2 regions of the Dactylosporangium sp. CA-092794 genome follow, and region 1 is predicted to be linked to the other one. Evidence: riboswitches for the same ligand, from Rfam matches in the RefSeq annotation. Region 1 holds a riboswitch; the other holds the start of a gene.
The links. Region 1 has a riboswitch for ZMP and ZTP ahead of ACQPXD_RS56430 (bifunctional 5,10-methylenetetrahydrofolate dehydrogenase/5,10-methenyltetrahydrofolate cyclohydrolase). Riboswitches for the same ligand answer to the same signal wherever they lie in the genome.

Region 1 (6,905 bases):
CGGGCCCTTCGGGGGCTTCGGCAGTTTCGGGGCGTGACGTTCCGTTCGATGGTGGTTCACTTGATTCTGGTGGTCTTGTCGGTTCTGCCGGTCCGGTCAGCGTGACCGGGACCACTGCGCGCGCCGGTTTCGTCGTGTCGAAGGCCGTCGGCAACGCCGTCGTTCGCAATACGGTGAAGCGTCGCCTGCGGCACCTCGTGCGGGCCCGCATCGCCGACCTTCCGGCGGGCTCGACGCTCGTCGTGCGGGCGCTGCCGGAGGCGGCCCAGGCGCGATACGACGCCCTGGAGAAGGATCTTGACGCGGCACTGGATGCCGCGCGCCGACCGAAGAGCCGAGGTGGCCGTCGATGAACGCCGGAGCCCGGATCGTAGCCGCTCCCATCGTCGCGTACCGTCGTTGGATAAGCCCGGCGTTGCCGGCGCGTTGTCGGTTCTACCCGTCGTGCAGCGCTTATGCCCTGGAGGCGGTCAGCACCCACGGCGCGATCCGGGGAATCGGTCTCGCGATCTGGCGGCTGCTGCGCTGCCACCCATTCCACCCCGGTGGGTTCGACCCGGTGCCTCCGCGCCGGGGACACTCGCCCGAGCCCGAGTCGACGTGACTGGAGCGGTGTCGTGATTAGCAAGTTCATGGCCGGGATCTACTGGCTGATCTCGAAGGTGATGCTGTTCTGGCACAGCGTGTGGGACTCGATCATGCCCGACGGCCGGGTGCTCGGGACCAACTGGCAGTGGGTCCTCGCGATCGTGTTCCTGGTGATCACCCTCCGGGTCGTGCTCTTCCCCGTCTTCGTCAAGCAGATCAAGTCGCAGCGCGCGATGCAGGCGATCCAGCCGAAGATGAAGGAGCTGCAGGAGAAGCACAAGGGCGACCGGGAGACCCTCCAGAAGGAGGTCATGAAGCTCTACCAGGAGGAGAAGGTCAACCCGCTCATGGGCTGCCTTCCGATGTTCCTGCAGATCCCGGTCTTCATCGGCCTCCTGCACGTGCTGCGCCACCTCCGGCCGGGCATGTCGGATCACTCCATGGAGCTTTACGGCTGGTCGAAGGAGCAGTTCCTCAGCGCCGTCGACGCCCGGCTGTTCGACGCCCCCATCGTCGCCAAGTTCAGCAGCAGCACCGTCGAGCTGATGAGGATCGAGGCGAGCTCGACCGCGGTCAAGGTCGTGGCCGCCTGCCTGGTCGCGCTGATGATCTCGACGACCTACATGACGCAACGTCAGATGATCAAAAAGACGGGCTGGAACAGCGACCCGCAGCAGCGCATGATCCAGAAGTTCATGCTCTACGGCATCCCGTTCTTCACGCTGACCTCCGGGTGGTACTTCCCCATCGGCGTCATCATCTACTGGGTCACGAACAACGCGATCACCCTCGCCCAGCAGTACTGGGTCCTGCACAAGTACCCGCCGCCGGCCAGCGCGACGGCCAACACCACCCCGTTCAAGGCCGGCGGCACCGCCGGCAAGACGGCGGTCGACGCGAAGCCCAGCGGCCTCGGCGCGCTGTTCAGCCGGGCCCGTGACGAGGCCGCCGCGCAGCGGGCCAACGGCAAGGCGCCCACGAAGGCGACCGGCGCCAAGGCCACGGGCGCGAAGGCCACCGGCACCAAGGCGACCGGCGCGAAGGCCACCGGCCCCGCCGCCAACGGCACGCCGTCCCGGGCTCCCAAGCCCGGCGCAAAGCCGATCAACCCGAAGAAGGGTGGCGCCGCGAAGCGGCAGTCGGGTTGATGCGACCCCGCCGGGCCTCCCCTCGATTGGCCCGGCGCGCGGCGCTCCCTGAAGCAACCCACCCCTCACCGACGACCTGTGACGGCGCCTCGGCGCCCTGAACATGCGGAGATGAGTTTCGTGACCGACACCACCAGTGATCTCGACGCCGTGAGTCGTGACGAGGACCAGGACGACCTGGACCAGGACGCCACGCTGGCCGCCGAGGACGCGGACGATACAGACGACGCTGAAGACGAGGACGCGGAGGAAGGCGCCCCGGCGGCCGGCGGCGGCCGGGCCACCGCGGACCTGTTCCGCGAGAGCGAGATCGCGGCCGACTACGTCGAGGGCCTGCTGGACATCCTCGACTACGACGGCGACATCGACGAGCTGGTCGTCAGCGGCCGCCCGGTCGTCGAGGTCGTCGAGGGCGGCGACGGCTCGGGCAAGCGTTTGCAGGCCCTGGTGGGCCAGCGCGGCGCGACCCTCGAGGCGCTGCAGGAGCTCAGCCGGCTGGCGGTCTTCCGGCAGACCGGCTCCCCGAGCCGGCTCCTGCTCGACGTCGGCGGCTACCGGTCGCTGCGCCGCAAGGAGCTCGGCGCCATCGCCAAGAACGCGGCGGAGAAGGTGAAGGAGTACGGCGAGGCCGTGCGCCTGGAGCCGATGAGCGCCTTCGAGCGCAAGTGCGTCCACGACGTCATCAACGCCTTGCCGGGCGTGGAGAGCGAGTCAGAGGGCGTGGAGCCCGCCCGCCGGATCGTCGTCCGCCCCTCGGCCTGACCGTCCCCGCCGTCCGCCGTTCCGCATTCGGCTCGCCCTCGCACCTGGTTTGACTTGGCTCGCCCTAGCACCCGGTTGGCCTGAACCGCCCCGACCGCACAAAGCGGTCCGGGGCGGTTCTGCTTTCTCGCCCTCGTTTCCTCCCAGTCCCGCTTGCTGCTCTCTCCTCCTCGCTCTCCCTCTTCCTCGCCCTGCCCCGCCCCTCTCTCCTCCTCGCTTCGCTCTCGCCCTTCCCCTCGCCTGTCCCTCCGCCTCGCTTCGCTCTCGCCCTTCCCCATCCCCGTCGTCTCTCTCCTCCTTACATCCCTCTCGCCTTCCGCCTCGCCTCTCTCCCCCTCGCTTCGCTCTCGCCGCTCCCTCCTCCTCGTCGCTTCCCTCTCGCCTCGGCGCTGGGACGGCATCGGGCATAATTGGCGAAGACGCGACTGGCGGCACCAAGGATGGGCAACCATCGGGAAGCCTCGGCGTGGGAGTCGACCGCCTGGGCTCCCACGGATGCGAGGAGTCGTATGTCCGAGTCACCCACGGCTGTGTCCTCTTCCACCACGCCGTCCGCCCACTCCGCCCGCCTGCTTCCGGGCGCCCCGGTCGCCGACGCGATCCTGGCCGATGTGGCATCCCGCGCCGAGGCCCTCCGCTCCCACAGCATCACCCCGTCCCTCGCCACAATCCTCGTCGGCGACGACGACGCGAGCGCCGGCTACATCCGGATCAAGCAACGCCAGGCGGCCGAACTCGGCTTCGCCTCCCCGCACGCCCACCTCCCGGCAACGGCGACCCAGCGAGAACTCCACGCCGTCATCGACGGCTTCAACGCCGACCCCGCCGTCCACGCGCTGCTGATCCAGTACCCGATACCGCCACACCTGGACTACGAGGCCGCTCTCATGCGCGTCGACCCGGACAAGGACGTCGACGGCATGCACCCGCTGAACCTGGGCCGCCTAGCCGCCGGAATCCCCGGCCCCCTCCCCTGCACGCCGGCCGGCATCGAGGCGCTACTCGCCCACCACGGCATCCCGGTGAGCGGCCGCGAGGTGGTGATCCTGGGCCGCGGCGCGACACTGGGCCGCCCCCTCGCGATGCTCCTGGCCCAGAAGCGCCCAACGGCGAACGCCGCCGTGACGGTGGTACACACCGGTGTCCCGGACTGGCCCCGCTACACCCGCCGCGCCGAGATCCTGATCGCCGCCGCCGGCGTCCCGGGCATCATCCAGCCGGAGCACGTGAAGCCCGGCGCCGTGGTCATCGGCGGCGGCGTGCGCTACGAGGGCCGCCGCCTCTTGCCGGACGTCGCCGAGGAATGCGCCGCCGTAGCCTCAGCCATCACCCCCCGAGTAGGCGGCGTAGGCCCCACCACCGTAGCCATGCTCTTCCGCAACGCCATCGAAGCCGCCGAGCGCCGTTTCACGTGAAACCCCCGTTTCACGTGAAACGTTTGGGGCGGGCACCCGCCGCCGAACGCCGCACCACCCGAGCCTTAATCGCTCACGGGTTTCGCCCAGCACCGCCGCCCGTTCGCCCACACCACCCATGCGCGCACCGCGCCCAGGCGGCGCCCCGGGGTCGTGCCACGGGCGGGGGTCGAGCCGTGGCCCGGGGCCATGCCTACGGGCGCGCGTTGCCCAGGCCGCGTGCCCGGGCAACGCACGACCTTGTGCCGAGACCCACTCGGTCGGGCTCGGCTCGGGGGCCACGCCTCGGTTTAGGACGTGCCTTGAGCCGCGCCGCTTCCGGATCGCGCCGTTCCCGGTCCCGCGTTCCGGGCCGCGCCGCGCCGGGCCGCGCCGGGCCGCGCCGGGCCGGGCCGGGCCGCGCCGGGCCGCGCCGGGCCAGGGCGGCTCGCCGCGGTCCCGCAGGCTGGGCGTCGATGGGTGCCGGTGAGATACGACGGTCGTCGGCGTGGACTCTCGGCCGTGGGGCGGCGCGGCGTGGGGGACGTCGCGGGGCTGTCGACGCCGACGAGGGCCGGGCCGCGCCACAGCTCGAGCGCGTCGCGGAGGGTGCTTGCGGGCGGTGTGCAGTTCCCCGGCCGCCATCGCGGCCCGCCCGTCAGCGACGAGCTGGGCGAAGACGAGCGTGTCGAGCTCGTCGTCGGCGACGACGGCCCGGTAACCGGCGGTGTCGGTGTGGGATGTTTCACCCGTCGAGCGCGCCATCCGATCTGCGGGGCCGGGGCCGGATGTATGTCTCCGTGATCATGCTGCTCGCGGTGGCCGCACCACGGGTTTGCCATGATCGCGGAGACTTGTGGTACACGGGGGTACATGTTCACTCCGTGATCATGAAAAACCGTTGGTGTCGGTGCCGGGTTCGGCATGATCGCGGAGACTTCCGGTCGCTGTGCTCTGCTCTGCGGCGTGCAGCGCCCGGCGTGTGGGGCGTGATCGCCGATCGTGGCCGCCCCTGGGTGTTGGGGCGCGCGGGCCGGGCACCGCGTGGTCGTCAACGGGCGTGGTGGCCAGCGGAGCCGGTTCCTGAGTGGTGCAGCGCCGGCGCCGGGTGCTGGCGGAGCACGGTGTGGGGCTGCGAGCCGGCCACCCCGGACCGCACACGGCGCATCACGGCCGGCACCGGCGCGGGCACCGGCGCGGGGCGCCGGGCGCGGGGCGCCGGGCGCGGGGCGCCGGGCGCGGGGCGCCGGGCGCGGGGCGGGCACGTCATGGTCACTGCAGGCCGCCGGCCGTGTCCCGCGCCGGCAATCGCGCCGGTGGTCGCGTCCGCGTCTGGCGCTTGCGACCCGAGGCAGTCCGGCCATGACTGCGCCGGGGTCCCGGGCCGTGCCCTCGCCCATCAGGTGCGCCGGATGGGGTCCCAGGGCCGGGGGCACCGAGCGGGCGTGGCCGTCGCCGCCCGCCCCGCCGCGTTCGGGCGTGGCCGCGGCGTGGGCCGGCCTCCAGGCGCTTCCTGCCCGCACGCCCGTGCTCGGACGCCATATTGCGCCCGCTTGCGCGGTCCGCACCGCGCGTCCGTAGGTGTCCCCAGTGCCGCGACGGAGTTCCGGTCTGATGCTGCTTGGCGCCCGGCTGTTGTTCTCCGGTGGACGCCGCCGGTCCGCTTTGGCCGCCAAGCACCCCCCAGGGTCAACGGCGGCGTTTCACGTGAAACATGGCGGCCGGGCGTCCAAGTCCACGGCCGTTGCTCCGCATGGCCGCAGCGGTCTCGGCGCCCGGTCAGTCGCGGACCGGTGCGTCCCGAGCCAGTCACGGGTCAACGTCTGGGTCCCAGACGTCGATAGTGCCGGGCGGCTGGTGGCAACCGGTCGGCGCCGTAGGCCATAGCGGTGACGACCGCACCGGATTCAGCCCCGCGCAGGATCACCGCGACGAGGCCAGGTGCCGGTGCGCGACGATGGCGGCCGGTCCTGGTCCATGACCGCGGCGGAGCAGGGCCCCGGCCCACGCCGGGACTGTGCCGCATCAAGGCCGTGCCGTATGAACGGTGCGAGCGACATGAACAGGGCGAGCGACCCCCGGCCCGTGCCCCGGTCCGCGGTGTCCGCCCCGGGGCATGGTTTGCTTGGTGGATGGACGGCGCAGTACCCGGTGAAATCCTCCCCGCCGCCGAGAAGGTCTTCGGCGATCGCCTCGAGCTGGCCCGCCGATTCGCCGAGCTCCTCGTGACCGACGGCGTCGTGCGTGGGCTCATCGGCCCGCGGGAGGCTCCACGCATCTGGGAACGGCACCTTCTCAACTGCGCCGTCGTCGCCGAACTCATCCAGTCGGGCGCCACGGTCGTCGACGTCGGGTCCGGGGCCGGTCTGCCCGGTATGGTGCTCGCAGTGGCTCGTCCCGACCTTTCCGTCACCCTGGTCGAGCCGCTCGCACGACGTACCGCATTCCTTTCCGAAGCGGTGGCGGCGCTCGGCCTTGACCGGACCACCGTGGTCCGGGCCCGGGCCGAGGAGTGCGTCGGGGAGCTCCCGCTCGCCGATGTCGTCACCGCCCGGGCAGTCGCCCCGCTCGACCGGCTCGCCGGTTGGTGCCTCCCCCTCACCGCCATTGGCGGCCGGCTGCTCGCGATGAAGGGTGCCTCCGCCGCGGCCGAGGTCGCCGAGCACGCGGAGGTGCTCGACCGGCTTGGTGCGGGGACCCGGTCGGTGCGCACGTGCGGGGGCGCCGTCCTCGCCGAGCCCACCACCGTGGTCGAGATCGTGCGTGAGCGGGAAGCCGCGAGCCTCCGGAAGTCCGGGGGCAAGCGGAGCGCCGCGCGGCCCCGGACGTCGGGCGATGCGCGGGATGTCGAACGCCTCCGGTCGGCGGGCGACGCGCGGGATGGCGCGCGCCCCGGTCAATCGGACGGCGATCGGGATGCCGCGCGGTCCCGGAGAGCCGGCGGGCGCCGCGGCCGGTAACCCCGGGGGGCGGAAACCGCGACCCCGGGCACGGGGGAACGCGGAGGGCTCAT
Region 2 (6,905 bases), 1.6 Mb from region 1:
ACGGCTCGACGCTGGCCACCCACGCCGCCCGCCGGGAGCTGTTCTCCCGGGCCGGCTCGCTGGTCGTGGAGCTCGCCAAGCGCTACTACGACGGCGACGACGCCTCGGTCCTGCCCCGGGCCATCGCGTCGCGCCCCGCGTTCGAGAATGCCGTCGCGCTCGACGTCGCCATGGGCGGGTCGACCAACACCGTGCTGCACCTGCTGGCCGCCGCCCGCGAGGCCGAGCTGGACTTCACGGTCGCCGACATCGACGCGATCTCCCGCCGCGTGCCGTGCGTGGCCAAGGTCGCGCCGAACACGCAGAAGTACCACATGGAGGACGTCCACCGCGCCGGTGGCATTCCTGCGATCATGGGTGAACTGTCGCGCGGGGGCCTGTTGAACGAGTCGGTGTATTCCGTGCACAGTCCGACGCTGGGCGAGTGGCTGGACAATTGGGATATTCGCGGCGGTAAGGCCTCGCCGGAGGCGATCGACCTGTTCCACGCGGCGCCGGGCGGAGTCCGCACGACCGAGCCGTTCTCCACGACCAACCGGTGGAGCTCGCTGGACACGGACGGCGCGGAGGGATGCATCCGCAGCGTCGAGCACGCGTACACCGCCGACGGCGGCCTCGCGATCCTGTTCGGCAACCTCGCGCCCGACGGCTGCGTCGTGAAGACCGCCGGCGTGCCCGAGGAGAACCTGCGCTTCGCGGGCCCCGCCCGGGTGTTCGAGTCGCAGGAGGCCGCCGTCGACGGCATCCTGGCCAAGCAGGTCGTCCCCGGCGACGTCGTGGTCATCCGCTACGAGGGCCCGAAGGGCGGGCCGGGCATGCAGGAGATGCTGTATCCGACCTCGTTCCTCAAGGGCCGCGGCCTGGGTCGCGCCTGCGCCCTGATCACCGATGGCCGTTTCTCCGGGGGTACTTCGGGACTCTCCATCGGCCACATCAGCCCGGAGGCGGCCGGCGGCGGCCTGATCGCCCTGGTCGAGGACGGCGACCCGATCGAGATCGACATCCCGGCCCGCTCGCTCGAGCTGCGGGTGCCCGAGGAGCAGCTCGCCGCCCGGCGGATCGCCCAGGAGAAGCGCGACCACCCGTACACCCCGGCCGACCGCGACCGCCCGGTCTCGGCCGCGCTGCGCGCCTACGCGTCGATGGCCACCTCCGCCAGCGACGGGGCGTACCGCCTGGTGCCGTAACCGACCCGTTCGACAATGCCATTTCCGGTGGCCGGTTCCACTACCAGCCGCCCGGTTCCACTACCATCGGCGGCGTCATCTGCGACTGGCGCACACAAGGTGGAACCGACCACCGGGGAGCTCCCAAGGAATCCGGCACCGCGCGCCTGGGTGCCCGATCGTGGCATCTGCCAGGAGGAAGCGCATGCACGTCCCAGCCCTGACCGCACTCACCGAGGCCGACCCGCAGCTGGCCGCCCTGATCGAGGGCGAGGCCGAGCGGCAGCACGACACGCTGCGGATGATCGCCTCGGAGAACTACGTCTCCCAGGCCGTGCTCGAAGCGACCGGCACGGTCCTGACCAACAAGTACTCCGAGGGCTACGCCGGCAAGCGGTACTACGAGGGCCAGCGGTTCATCGACCCGATCGAGGAGCTGGCGGTCGCCCGGGCCAAGTCGGTGTTCGGCGTCGAGCACGCCAACGTCCAGCCGTATTCGGGTTCGCCGGCCAACCTGGCCGTGTACATGGCCCTGGCCAAGCCGGGCGACACCGTCATGGGCATGGCGCTGCCGATGGGCGGCCACCTCACCCACGGCTGGAACGTCTCGGCCACCGGCGCGTGGTTCCGCGCCGTGCAGTACACCGTCCGCCGCGAGGACGGCCGGATCGACTTCGACGAGGTCCGCGACATCGCCCTGCGGGAGCGCCCGAAGCTCATCTTCTCCGGCGGCACCGCCATCCCGCGCACCATCGACTTCCCGCGCTTCGCCGAGATCGCCCGCGAGGTCGACGCCGTCCTGGTCGCCGACATCGCCCACATCGCCGGCCTGATCGCCGGCGGCGCCCACCCGTCCCCGGTCGGCCACGCCGAGGTCATCTCGACCACGACGCACAAGACCTTGCGCGGCCCCCGCGGCGCGATGCTCATGTCCGACGAGCGGCACGCCAAGGCCGTCGACAAGGCGGTGTTCCCCGGTTTGCAGGGCGGCCCGCACAACCACACCACGGCGGGCATCGCGGTGGCCCTGGGCGAGGCGTCGACGCCGCAGTTCAAGGCATACGCCCACCAGATCGTCGCCAACGCCAAGGCCCTGGCCGCCGCCCTCATCGACCGCGGCTTCGACCTGGTCTCGGGCGGCACCGACAACCACCTGATCCTGCTGGACCTGACCGGCAAGGGCATCGGCGGCAAGCCGGCCGCGAAGGCCCTCGACCGCGCCGGCATCGAGACCAACTACAACACGGTGCCGTACGACACCCGCAAGCCCTTCGACCCGTCCGGCGTCCGCCTGGGCACCCCCGCCCTCACCACCCGCGGCCTCACCGAGGCCCAGATGCCCCAGGTAGCCGACTGGATCTCCCGCGCCGTCGACGCCGCCCTCAAGGACGACGAACCGTCCCTGGACACCATCGCCGGCGAGGTCCGCGAACTACTCTCGTCGTACCCGATGGCCGGCTGGCGCTAGCCTCGCCGTTCCGACAAAGGGCGCCCGCCACAGCGGGCGCCCTTTCCGTTGGTCCCTACTTTCCGGCGTTTCTTTGGTCTCTGCTGTTCTCTCTTCCGCGCGGTTTCCCCTGGTCACTTGCGCCGGAGGAACCGCCGCGACCGCTCAGCCTTGGGCTCCTCATCCAGATTCAGCTCAAGCGGCGCGAGATCGTCGAACGCCCCCGCATCATGCTTGCGCTGCTCGGGAATCCGCTCCGGCTCACTATTGCTGCGCCGGTCCCGGACCTCCGGCTCCTGGTCCGGCCCCGCAACAGGCTCACCACCCCACGCGGGCCGCTGCGGCACGGCGTCCCGGCTGGCCTGAGCCCGCTCCCACCGCGATTCGCGCCCACCGTCCCCCCAGCCACCACTCCGCCCCGCTCCGTCCTCCGCCTCCACGCCCGGACCCGACTGCCCGCCCGGACCCGACTGCCCGCCCGGACCCGCTTGCCCGCCCTGACCAGGCAGCGTGCCCCGCCCCGCCCCCGCGTCCCAGCGCCGCTCCGCTTCCGCGCGCGCCACCCCGCCGCCCAACCTCTCCGCGTCGCGGCCCGCCGCCCCGCCACCCGACCACTCCGCTTCACGGCCCGCCCCAGCACTCGACCGCTCCGCTTCCGCGCGGGCAGCCCCGGCGCCCGACCACTCCGCCTCGCGGGCCGCCGCCCCACCACTCGACCACTCCGCTTCACGGCCCGCCCCAGCACTCGACCGCTCCGCTTCCGCGCGGGCAGCCCCGGCGCCCGACCACTCCGCCTCGCGGGCCGCCCGACCACTCGACTGCTCCGCTTCCGCGCGGGCGACCCCGCCGCCCGACCACTCCGCTTCGCGGCCCACCCGACCACTCGACTGCTCGGCTTCCGCGCGGGCCGCTCCGGCGCCCGGTCTTTCCGCCGACCGGTCCCACCGGCTGGTCGGCTCGGTGGCCCAGCCGGCAGCGCCACCCTGCCCCGCCGGCTCCGCACCCGCCCCGACATCGCCGCTACCACGCTTGCCCGAGTCGCTCCCAGCGCCCTTGTTCCGCCCCCACCGGGACCGCTTCGGCTTCGCAACCTCCTCGACCGGCGCCGCCTTGCCCGAGGCCGGTCCAGGCGCATCCCACCACGGCTCCTCGTCAACCGCGCCCTGCGCCGGCAAGTTCGCCGCCCGCCCAGCCGCCTCCGACGACCCCGCCCACGCGTCCTCGCGCCCCGACCCAGCACCCGCCTCGGCACGTCCCCACTCGGCACCCGCGTCCGGACGCCCCGACCCAGCACCCGCATCCGCACGCCCCGGCCCGGCGGCCGCGCCCGCAATCAAGCCGGCGTCAGTGCCGGCCCCGGACGACCCGCGCCGCTCGCCCCGCCCCAGCGACCCGTCGCCGGCCGGCACCCGGGGCCACGCCTCCGTGCGCCCTTGCTCCCGCACCTCCGGCGCGCTCGGCCAAGCGTCGTCACGACCACCGCCAGCACCATCCGGACCGGCAACGCCCGATCCAGCCTCACCCACGCTCCCGCGCGCATCCGCCGGCGCCTCCTGCGCCCGATCCCGCCGCCGAATCGACCGCGCCGCCGGATCCGATTCCCAGGACCGCCGCAACTCCAGCGGCTTGGCCACAAGCTCGTGCGCCTCTCCGTCGAACAGGCTCCCACCCCACGAGGGCCGCTCCCCCGCACCCCGCTCCGCAGAGCCCCGCTCCCGCGCGCCCCGCTCACCCGCTAGCCGCTCACCCGCTAGCCGCTCACCCGCTAGCCGCTCACTCGCCGTCCGCTCACTCGCCGTCCGCTCACTCGCCGTCCGGTCGCTCGCCGTCCGGTCGCTCGCAGGCCGGTCGCTCGCAGGCCGGTCGGCCCCAAGCACGGGCTCCGTCGAACCACCCGCGCGGCCGCCCGCATCCGAGAAGAACGCGCTCGGCCGCCCCTGAACCGCCCCGGCCGCCGTATCGCCCGCGCTACGCCACTCGATCGACGCCGCGTCCGGCCGCCCAGACGCTCGCCGCTGACCACCGGCAACCGATTCGTCACCGCCGGCCCGATCCACACGCCCGAACGCGCCGTCCCGCGCGCCCGCGCCCCGCTCGAACGCCCTATCCGCCGACGCGGCGGCAGGCTCGGACGCCGAGCCCCCGCTCCAGGACGCCGCCGCCGGCTGTTCCGCCGCGGAACCGCCCCGCCACGACTCTCCCGCCCGCTCGGACGCCGAACGCTCCCACGACTCCGCCTGCCGCTCGGACCCGGCACCGTCCCGCCACGACTCCACCGACCGCCCGGACGCAGAGCCGTCCCTCCGCGATTCCGCCGGCTGCTCGGACGCGGTTCCGGCGCTACCGGACCAGGTACCCGCCTCATAGGTCACCGGAAAGTCGTCGGCCCCGCTGCTCCACCGGAACCGCTCCGCCGGGACGTCATCCGCAGCGCCGGACGCCGACGCCTCCGCGCGCGAACCACTGCCTGACGCGGACGCCCAAGAGTCGTCCCTCAAGCCGCCGTTCGCCGTCGGCGACCACGCATCGTTGCGCGCACTACCGCCGCCGGGCGTCCACGCGTCCTCGCGCGGGTCGTCGGCCGAAGCCGGCGGCCATGCGGGTCCGCGCGTGGTGTCGCCCGTGCTCGGCGACCACGCGGCGGGCGCGGCATCCTCGTCGCCGCGCCCGCGACCGGGCGCGGTCGCGCGGGTGGCCGGCGCATCGTAGGATGCGTCGGCTGAGGCGCTGCCCTCCGCCGCCCACGCCGCCAGTCGGCTGGCCGAGTCGTTGTCCCAGTTCCCGACCAGCTCCCGGGTCGACCGGGCCTCCCAGGACGCATCGGGGCCGCGATCCGCGCCCGCGCGGGCCTCAGAACTCGTATCGCGCGGCGACCCCGAACCACGACGCGAATCGTCGCCACCCAGCTGATCAGGTCGGAACGGGTCTCGCCGCGGGTCGGTGCGGTCGCCCCGGTCCGCGCCCAGGTCGGCCGGCCGGTCGCCACCAAGGTCATCGCGCGCCCGGTGTTCACGCGCGGAGGCGTCACCGAGCGGGTCGCCGCCAAGGTCGTCCCGTGCCCAGCGTTCGCGCACGGAGGCGTCACCGAGCGGGTCGGCACCGAAGTCGCCGCGAGACCACCCGTCGCCACCCGCGCCGCCGCGCCCGCGCGCAATTTCCGCCACGTCGCCACCCAGGCCCGCGCCGGCATCGCCGCGAGACCACCCGTCGCCACCCGCGCCGCCGCGCCCGCGCGCCGCCCCTGCCGCCTCGTCGCCGAAGGTGGTGCCGAAGTCGCCGCGCTCCCAGGACTCGGCTCCCAGGCCGCCGCGCCCGCGCGTGCCGGTCTGCGCGTCTTCGCGGCCGAAATCATCGCGGGCAAAACCGGTCGGCCCGACGGCGCCCCGGCGCAGGGAGCCGCGGTCGGAGGCGCCGCCGCCCAACGCGTCGTAATCGGAGCCGCCCCCGCGCAGCGAGTCACGCTCGGAAGCACCGCCACGCAGCGCGTCGTAATCGGAGCCGCCCCCGCGCAAGGAGCCGCGGTCGGACGCGCCGCCGCCCAACGCGTCGTAGTCGGAGCCGCCCCCGCGCAGCGAGTCACGCTCGGAAGCGCCGCCGCGCAGCGCGTCGTAGTTGGAAGCGCTACCGCGCGGGAAGTCGTAGTCAGAGGCGTCGGCGGGCAGGTCGTAGGCCGAGGCGTCGCCGGGCAGGAGGTCGTCGGCCGAGGCGTCGGCGGGCAAGGTGTCGTGGTCGAGGGCGTCGCCGCGGGTCTGAGCGCCGCGGGCCAGGCGGCCCAGGCGGGCTCTCATCGCGCCGCTGCCGGGGCGCCAGGTGGTGGGGGCGGACGCGTCCGCGGCGCCGCCGATGAGGGGCGGTGGGGCTTCCTCGCCGGCCGCGGCCGCGAAGGCGGCGTCGGTCGGTGAGGCCGTGCGGCCGGCGGACGGCGCGGAGGCCTCGCGGGCGAAGGTGCGCGGGAGCGACAGCGGCTCGGGCAGCTTGTTGCCGGCCGCGATGATCAGCAGGCGCTCCATGACGTGCAGATCCACGCGGTACGGCTCGGCGGCCAGCCAGCGGCCGGCGGCCTCGACCATCTCGTGGGCGTGGACCAGGTGCAGGTGCTCGCCGGGGGCGACGGAGATGACGAGGTCCCCGCTCACGTCGCCGCGCGAGGGGGCGACCACGAGGTAGCCGCGCACCGAGCCGCCAACCTCGGCCAGCTGCTCGCGCCACGTGTGGACCTCGGCGGCGAGGCCGTCGACGTCTTCCGAGCCCGGCACGAACAGGCGGCCCCCGCGCAGCACCTGACCCGCGGC

Region 2: it holds a riboswitch for ZMP and ZTP, as region 1 does, so the genes downstream of both, glyA (serine hydroxymethyltransferase) here and ACQPXD_RS56430 (bifunctional 5,10-methylenetetrahydrofolate dehydrogenase/5,10-methenyltetrahydrofolate cyclohydrolase) in region 1, are expected to answer to the same signal.

The regions. Positions count from the first base shown of each region.
Region 1 covers NZ_CP192044.1:13,005,055-13,011,959, reverse strand. Annotated here, with positions in the region: gene rnpA (ribonuclease P protein component) at 1-353, shown strand, start outside; partial or broken gene yidD (membrane protein insertion efficiency factor YidD) at 350-621, shown strand; gene yidC (membrane protein insertase YidC) at 633-1,736, shown strand; gene ACQPXD_RS56435 (protein jag) at 1,848-2,498, shown strand; ZMP/ZTP riboswitch at 2,910-2,992, shown strand; gene ACQPXD_RS56430 (bifunctional 5,10-methylenetetrahydrofolate dehydrogenase/5,10-methenyltetrahydrofolate cyclohydrolase) at 3,008-3,913, shown strand; partial or broken gene rsmG (16S rRNA (guanine(527)-N(7))-methyltransferase RsmG) at 6,025-6,702, shown strand.
Region 2 covers NZ_CP192044.1:1,613,751-1,620,655, reverse strand. Annotated here, with positions in the region: gene ilvD (dihydroxy-acid dehydratase) at 1-1,187, shown strand, start outside; ZMP/ZTP riboswitch at 1,264-1,346, shown strand; gene glyA (serine hydroxymethyltransferase) at 1,372-2,634, shown strand; gene ACQPXD_RS07070 (hypothetical protein) at 2,748-6,905, opposite strand, start outside.